2 regions of the Anaerotruncus sp. 80 genome follow, and region 1 is predicted to be linked to the other one. Evidence: riboswitches for the same ligand, from Rfam matches in the RefSeq annotation. Region 1 holds a riboswitch; the other holds the start of a gene.
What was found. A riboswitch is a leader RNA that binds a small molecule or an ion and turns the genes downstream of it on or off. The one in region 1 is predicted to bind glycine.
Positions count from the first base shown of each region.

Region 1 (4,216 bases):
TGCTGTAAATAAGATTGATGTGGTTGGAGAAGCGGATTTACAGGCTTATGTGCAGTACTGCCAGAAACTTCTCTGTCAGCTGATGGGTGTTGACTCTGTAGCAATGTTTCCTGTCAGCGCTAAAACGGGTGCTGGCGTAGAGGAATTGAAAACCTCCATTGCTGAGGACTGCCTGAAAAATGTCGGAGAGATTCTGGAGGAGTCCGCAGCCAAGAAACTGAAAGATTTGATTTCCAGAACGTTGAATCAGCTGGATTTTTACTGGAAAGCTATGAACATGGAATACAAGGAGCTTGATGATTGTTTTGAGCAAATCCATGAGACCGTTCAGGCATGCAGAACAAAAGCTGCAGCAACGGAAGGCTTTTATGAACTGCATTTAAACGAAATCAAGATACAGCTGTCGGCGAAGGTATTGGAGCTGTTTGGCATGGAGTATCAATATGAGATTGAAGAATTGCCGGCAGGAATTGTGGTAATGAGTAAAGACGACTTCTTGCGTGAGGTCGATACGCTATGCAATGATTTGAATACAACTTTGAGTGACATTTTGCTTTATAGGGAAGAAAATGCTTATGCAGTTGTGCGCAGAATCAATGCGATTAACAGACTAGGTCGGAGTTTGCGCAGAATCAGAGAGGAATTATAAGAATTAAGGGAGATATCTCCCTTTTATGGGCCCGTAGCTCAGCTGGGAGAGCGCTGCGTTCGCAACGCAGAGGCCGTGGGTTCAATCCCCATCGGGTCCACCATAGAAGATTGAATTACGTCGGAGACAAGCGCTTCGGCGTTTTATATACATTGTGAGATGAATTGGGGGTCATAGAAATTCTGTAAAAGGGTGCAAACATTTTCAGAAAATCTTGGGAATTGTAGAGTAACCGTCTTTATGCTATAATAAAAATCCAACGTAAGACTTAGTTGCATGACAGGAGAAGGGAAGCATTATAATGACAGAAGAAACTAGGATGATTTTGGACAAATTAGAGAGGATGGAAGAGAAATTAAACAGTCTTGATAATAAAGTGACATATCTCGACGAGAAGGTATCGTGTCTTGACGAGAAGGTGACGTGCCTTGACGAGAAGGTGACGTGCCTTGACGAGAAGGTGACGTGCCTCGACGAGAAGGTATCGGACCTTGACGAAAAGGTGACGTGTCTCGACACAAGAGTTTCGGAGATGGACGAAAGATTTACTAAGGATATCCGAGAGATTAAAATCACATTGGAAAGAGAAGTAAACAGAAATATAGCAGTTATAGCAGAGGGGCATTTGAGCTTGGATAGAAAACTCGATGAAGCTTTGAAAGTAAACCAGGAAAGAGAAATGCTGCTTCTTCGTGTAAATCGTTTGGAAACAGAACTTTTAAAGAGAAGAGAACATTAAACCAGAGATTCTGAAGACAGTGCCCTCCTTTTTACAGGCATTCGCACATATTCTGGTGAGGAAAATCCCCGTTGACAAGCATTTTTTTTATATGGTATACTTTGTTTATCTGGATGATGGAATCGGGAGAGCGCATGGGCTTAAGGCTAGCGCCGTGCCGCCGAAGGGGCAAAACTCTCAGGCAACAGGACCGTTTCCGGACAGACCTCTGGAAAGTGTAAAAAGAAACCACCGATGAAGCAACTCTGCCCGTGAAGGGGCGGAAGAATCTTTCAGGTAAAAAGACAGAGTGTAATATTCTATCTCATTTACTCATGCAAGATACGCTTGGAGGTGGTTTTTGTGTCTGCATATATTTCTTTTATTCTCGAAATTATTGGAACTGTTGCTTTTTCTGTTTCTGGCGCCATGACCGGTATTCGCAAGGGCATGGACATTTTAGGCATTTCTATCTTAGGTCTTACTACAGCAGTGGGCGGTGGTGTGATTCGCGACTTAATCTTAGGGATTACACCGCCAAAGACATTTCAGAATCCAATTTATGCTATCGTAGCGATAGGAACGGCATTAATTGTCTGCACTCCTTGGATGCAAAGGCTCTTTTCTAAAAGGCAGAATTATTATGATTTGATAATGCTTTGGATGGATTCTGTGGGTCTGGGCATTTTTACTGTTGTAGGAATCGAAACAGCTTATAGTGTTTCTACAGATTTTAGTTTGTTTCTGATGATTTTTGTCGGAGCGGTGACAGGTGTTGGGGGAGGTGTGCTCCGCGATGTTATGGCACAGGATCCGCCTTATATCTTCGTAAAGCATTTTTATGCCAGCGCTTCTCTGATTGGTGCAGTGATTTGCTCTTTGATGTGGGAGCCCTTTGGGCAGGGCGTATCAATTATCGCAGGAGTTGTCATTGTTTTGGTGCTGCGGCTTCTGGCTGCAAAGTTCAGATGGAGTCTGCCGAAACCGGGTGTCGGTACAAGCGACAGGTAATGTGGAATATAAAGGAGCTGTCTAATTGTAATCAAGACAGCTTCGCTTTTTATTACAGGATTCCGCCTGCTTTGAACTCTTCATCGGATAGGACGCCGCCTTTGTTGGATACCACCAGAGAGGAGGCAGCGTTAGCCTTTGCGATAGCATCGTACATGGAAAGTCCCATGGAAAGCCCTGCCATCACTGCGCCGCAGTGACCGTCGCCAGCACCGATGGTGTCAACGATTTTTTCGGCAGGCACCGGTGCTACGTGTACAAGACCCTCGCCGCCTGCAGTTCCATCGAAATAGTAAGCGCCGTTGGCACCGTTGGTAATGATGATGGTATTTTGCGTTTTTTTATGTAATACCGCGGCAGCATCGGAAATAGCAACACAGCCAGTATAACGACAAATTTCGTCCTCGTTTAAGTGGAGTATTGGGCGTAGTGCAAAAATTCGTTCCATTAATGCATCGTCAATGAGACAGATTCGAGGACCGGGTGCGTAGAACACCGGCAGCCCGCTGGTTTCTAGAAAATCTACGATAGTGCTGCCTGTCTTATCTTCTATTTCTAGACCGCAGATGTAGGCACACTGTAGCTTTGACAGATTCAGCATGTCAAACCACTCTTTGTAAAAGAGATACTCTGCGCCATGGTCTACAATAAAGGTTCGCTCGCCGCTTTCTTCCACAAAGCAGTAGCAGCATCCATTTGCCATATCCGGCGTTGGCATAGGTGAAGCCAGTCCTTTTGAGGCCAGCTGATTGCGGACGAAATCTCCGTAAAGTCCTGTACCCACTGGAGAAAACAGTGTGTAAGGCACGCCGAAATGACGAATCATGTCCGCTACGTTGTGTGCGCAGCCGCCCAGAGACATGGATTGCGATTTAACGTGGACATCCTGTGCCGTAGTGGGCAGAAAGTCCAGATTGATGATGATATCGGCAACTGTAGAGCCGATGACTAAAATCTTTTTCACTTGCGGATAACTCCATATTAACTAAAACTTCGCTGTAACTTCGTTTTATAGTATATCACCTTCTGCAGAAATCGTCACTACCTGATATGGAAGAAATTTTCCGCTGGCAGAAATCGCACGGGAAACCGCAGTCTCAAGTCCGCCGCAGCAAGGGACCTCCATACGGAGCACTGAGACCGAGGAGATGTTGTTGCGCCGCAGGACTTCACTGAGCTTCTCGCTGTAATCTACACCATCCAGCTTTGGACAGCCAATCAGCGTTACGCGACCTGTCATAAACTGCTCGTGGAATTTTGCGTAAGCATAGGCGGTGCAGTCTGCCGCAATCAGAAGATTTGCTTTGTCAAAATATGGTGCGGAAAGAGGTGCCAACTTTATCTGTACTGGCCAGTTTGTCAGTTTTGAAGCAGCGGATTTGCTGTTGCCCGCAGAAGCACTGTCTGTATCAGTGCCGCCGCCTGCGCAATCTCCCTGACAGCTTGCCTGCAGGTTTTGCAGTTCGATTGCCAGTTTTTTTGTCATCATGTTTGCTTTCACTGCTTCCTCATCATAGGCAGCGGCTTCGCGCTCCACAAAGGTGATTGCGTTCGTTGGACATGTGGGAAGACAGTCGCCAAGACCGTCACAGTAGTCGTCGCGCAGCAGTTTGGCTTTTCCGCCAACCATGCCGATTGCGCCTTCGTGACAAGCAGCGGCACAAGCCCCGCAGCCGTTGCACTTCTCACTGTCTATTTGAATAATTTTACGAATCATATTTGTTTCCTCCTTAATGATGGAATTTGGATTATACGTGCCTAATGACATGAATTTAATGTTGTGTTCATACCACGTGAGTCGAATCTTAAAACCTGCGTAATTTTGGGAATTATCGTGA
Region 1 is NZ_QWES01000003.1:74,293-78,508, forward strand. It holds gene D1155_RS02655 (dynamin family protein) at 1-649, shown strand, start outside; tRNA gene D1155_RS02660 (tRNA-Ala) at 677-752, shown strand; gene D1155_RS02665 (hypothetical protein) at 951-1,388, shown strand; glycine riboswitch at 1,502-1,591, shown strand; gene D1155_RS02670 (TRIC cation channel family protein) at 1,731-2,378, shown strand; gene D1155_RS02675 (PfkB family carbohydrate kinase) at 2,431-3,342, opposite strand; gene D1155_RS02680 (4Fe-4S binding protein) at 3,388-4,095, opposite strand.

Region 2 (4,216 bases), on a different contig from region 1:
GTATATGTGTGAGGCTGAAATAAGCACCACAGCTTATTGTGCGGGATATTATGAGCCGCAGCCAAAGTTGCCTTAATTTCCGTCGGATGGTGCGCATAATCGTCTACCAGTTTAACACCATTTTCTGTGGTGCCAACAATATCAAAGCGCCTTTGAGTTCCCTTAAATGCGCCCAAAGTTTCTATAATGATTTTTGAATCCACCCCCAACTGATGGCAGCAGGCAAAAGCCCCCACCGCATTGAGAATATTGTGTTCACCCGGTACTCTCAGCTTCACTGTACCTAAATTTTCGCCCTGATAATTTACATTAAAAACAGGCATGCCTTCACTGTCAAAAGACACGTCTGCAATATGATAGGTGCAGCTTTCGTTATAACCATAGGTGATGGCACCAGGGATGTCCTTGATAATTTTGCTGACAAAAGGATTTGCATCATATGCAATTATTTTTCCATCTTCCGGCACTGCCTTAGCAAATCGGTCAAAGGAGCTTACGATATGGTCGATATCCTTAAAGTAATCCAAATGATCCGAGTCGATATTCAAAATGACTTCGATTTTAGGACGAAGTTCCAAAAAACTATCTCTATATTCACACGCCTCTGTTACAAAGTACTGACTCGCTCCAACCTTTACATTTCCGCCAATCTCAGCCAGATTGCCGCCGACTAAGATGGTCGGATCCAGCTTGGCACTGTTTAAAATTAAAGAAACCATAGAAGTGGTTGTAGTCTTGCCGTGGGTCCCGCTAATCGCGATACTGTTTGCAAAATCATCCATTAAAGTCCCCAAAACCTCTGCTCTGCCTGCCAGCGGAATATTCTTTTCTCTAGCTCTGACAATCTCCGGATTCTCTTCCGCTATGGCTGCAGAATACACAATCAGGTCTGCATTTTCTACATTCGATTCTCTATGGCCTATATAAATTTCTGCACCTTTTCTTTTTAAATTCTCGGTTAGATCTGACGCCTTCATATCTGAGCCAGAAACATGATAGCCTCTCGCCAGTAAAATCTCTGCAATGGCAGAAAGTCCTACACCTCCAATTCCAATACAGTGTATATTTTTATAATCACTCAGCTGAATCATTGCCTATTCCTCCAAATTTAATCTATATTTACTCTATTCTCATAGTTTGACTCTTGTTTCCAAAATTATGTGAATGACCTTACGAAGCGCCGTAAAAATTATTCTGGAATCATTATATCGCGACTATTCCGCTTTCCCTCTTGAATCGAAAGGAGCGATTCAATGATTCCTACCTTGTGAAACGCCGTAAAAATTATTCTGGAATCATTATAACATATTCCGCTCAAAAATGTTTACCATTTGACAAAAAAGTTGAAGAATATAGCTGTAAACTTTTTCGAGATTATTTCTTTCTAAAACTTATTACTACAATAAAGGCGCGAAAGTATCCTTGTACAAAAAATTCCTTGCCAAACTTAAATTTGTATGATAGACTCTAGTACGTTAGTTTACATGTCGACTGGCAAAGATATTCTGCCGGTCTGAAAGAAAACTATCTCTCTGGAGAGAACCGAAAGGTCGCCGAAGGTTTAAGCGGGCAGGTCTAAGCAGCCTATCCGTGATATCTCAGGCAAAGAGGACAGAGCCAATAGTTCAATCTAAATAGCTTATGTCATCCCTCCAGAGCCGAATTTACTAAATTCGGCTTTTGTTTTGCTTTAAATTATCAAAAAGAGGAGATGAAACAATGAATTTCACAGAATTAATCAAGAGCATAGACGATTTCGTCTGGGGCATTCCCCTCATCGTGCTCATCATGGGTACTGGTATCCTTTTGACTTGCCGTGTTAAGCTTTTGCAAGTCAGAAAACTGGGAAAGGCCTTAAAGTTTATGGTCAGCAATAAAGAAGGTGGTGAAGGTGAAGTTACCAGCTTCGGCGCATTTTGCACCGCTATGGCAGCCACCATCGGTACAGGAAACATCGTAGGTGTTGCCACTGCCGTTGTTGCAGGCGGTCCCGGCGCTCTGTTCTGGATGATTGTTGCAGCTTTCTTCGGTATGGCAACTAAGTATTCCGAAGGTGTGCTCGCTATCAAGTACAGAACCATCGACGCAGAGGGACATGCCCTGGGTGGTCCTTTCTACTACATCGAAAAAGGTATGGGCACAAGCTGGAAGTGGCTTGCAAAGCTGTTTGCGATTTTCGGAATCGGCGCAGGACTTCTCGGAATCGGTACGATTACACAAGTAAACGGGATTGCCTCCGCTGTAAAGAACTTTGCGGATCCTAACAGTCAGCATACCATGACGCTTTTTGGAGCGGAATACTCTATTGCAGTAGTTGCAACAGCTATCATCGTTGCAGTTGCAACAGCATTAGTTGTAATTGGGGGTATCCAGCGTATTTCCAGCGTTACCACCATTATCGTCCCATTTATGGCAATCACTTACGTTGTCGTATGTGTTGCCATTATCCTTTACAATATTAAAGCGTTCCCTGCCGCCATCGTCACTATCGTGCAGTCCGCATTCGGCTTAAAAGCTGTCGCAGGCGGCGCTCTTGGTGCTATGATGGTAGCCGTTCAAAATGGTGTTGCAAGAGGAATTTTTTCCAACGAGGCAGGTCTTGGCAGCGCACCAATTGCTGCTGCTGCAGCACAGACAAAGACCAGCGTAAGACAGGGATTGATTTCTATGACAGGTACTTTCATTGATACTATCATCATCTGTACCATGACAGGAACTACCCTGATTATTACAGGAGCAACTGAGCTGGGTCTTGAAGGCGCAGAATGTACTGCGTATGCTTTCGGCAAAGGGCTCCCTTGGAGTCAGAGCACAGGTGCGTTCATCCTGATGATGTGTCTCGCATTCTTTGCATTCACAACAATTCTTGGCTGGGACTATTATTCAGAAAGATGTCTGGAATACCTGGCAGGCAAGAAAAAAGGCATTCTTATGACTTACAAATGGCTGTACATCTTTGCAGTGCTGATTGGACCATTCCTGACCGTTGAAGCAGTATGGACCATCGCTGATATTTTTAACGGACTAATGGCAATTCCGAACCTGATTGCACTGGTTGCCCTCAGCGGCGTTGTTGCCAGAGAAACCAAAGACTTCTTTGAAAAAGAGGCACACCTTAAGCTAGGAGCCTAAGACCTCTACGCAAAATTGAATATCGACTTTTAATCAAATCATCCTAAAACAACCTGAAAGAATCAGATATTTTAGTTATTAAATATTGCCACACACTGGAAAATGTTATATAATAATAGTGCCTTTATGGGCACCATACGGCAAGAAAGGTGGTCAATTATGAACATAACTGATGTAAGAATCCGTAAGATTAACGACGAAGGAAAAATGAAAGCCGTGGTCTCTATCACATTTGATGACGAATTCGTAGTACATGACATCAAGATTATTGAAGGACAGAACGGACTATTCATTGCCATGCCTAGCAGAAAGATGGGAGAAGGTGACTTCAGAGACATCGCGCATCCGCTACTTTCCGAGACTAGATCCAAAATTAAAGACGCGATTTTTACTGAGTACGAAAAACTTTTAACGGAAAAAGAATCCGAAGAATGACCGACAAGAACTAACTAGTTATATTATTAGCTGCTTCAAAAGAAGCAGCTTTTTCCTTGTGTTTTTCATATTTTTAGTTTCCTATCTTTTTATAATTTACATAAATTAACATCAATATAGTCCTCAATTTATGTTATAATGAATCATATTGAACTAAACATTGAAAGGAACTATCATGCGAACTCTACTTGAACACTGGAAAATCATCCTACTTATTTTTACAGCAGTCGTCCTTCTATGCCTTTTTGTGTATCACTTCAGAAGAAAGAAGGCGCTGAGTATATACTGATTTATTTCCACAGCGGTATTGAATTCACAAATTCCTCTTCACCTAAGCAGCAGAGAATTGCAAAAGAAATTGCAAACGCCGGCGCCGATTATATTCTGTGCTCCCATTCTCACACTGTACAGGAATACGATATCATAACCGGTTCCAAAGGTAAACAAGTACCTGTTATCTATGGCATGGGCAACTTTATTTCCCATATGACCAAACGAATTGAAGTATCCTACGGTATCATGATGTCCCTGACACTTACCAAAGAAAACGGTCAGGTTCGCCTTTCCAACGAAGGGTATTATCCACTGCGGGTTTTTACAAACAACGACGATACTGGCAGAAAATATCAACTGATACCATGTACTGATT
Region 2 is NZ_QWES01000037.1:8,735-12,950, reverse strand. It holds gene murC (UDP-N-acetylmuramate--L-alanine ligase) at 1-1,091, opposite strand, end outside; glycine riboswitch at 1,523-1,625, shown strand; gene D1155_RS14175 (sodium:alanine symporter family protein) at 1,720-3,132, shown strand; gene spoVG (septation regulator SpoVG) at 3,292-3,567, shown strand; gene D1155_RS14165 (CapA family protein) at 3,805-4,216, shown strand, end outside.
Region 2: linked by a shared signal. The riboswitch ahead of D1155_RS14175 (sodium:alanine symporter family protein) and the one ahead of D1155_RS02670 (TRIC cation channel family protein) in region 1 are both predicted to bind glycine.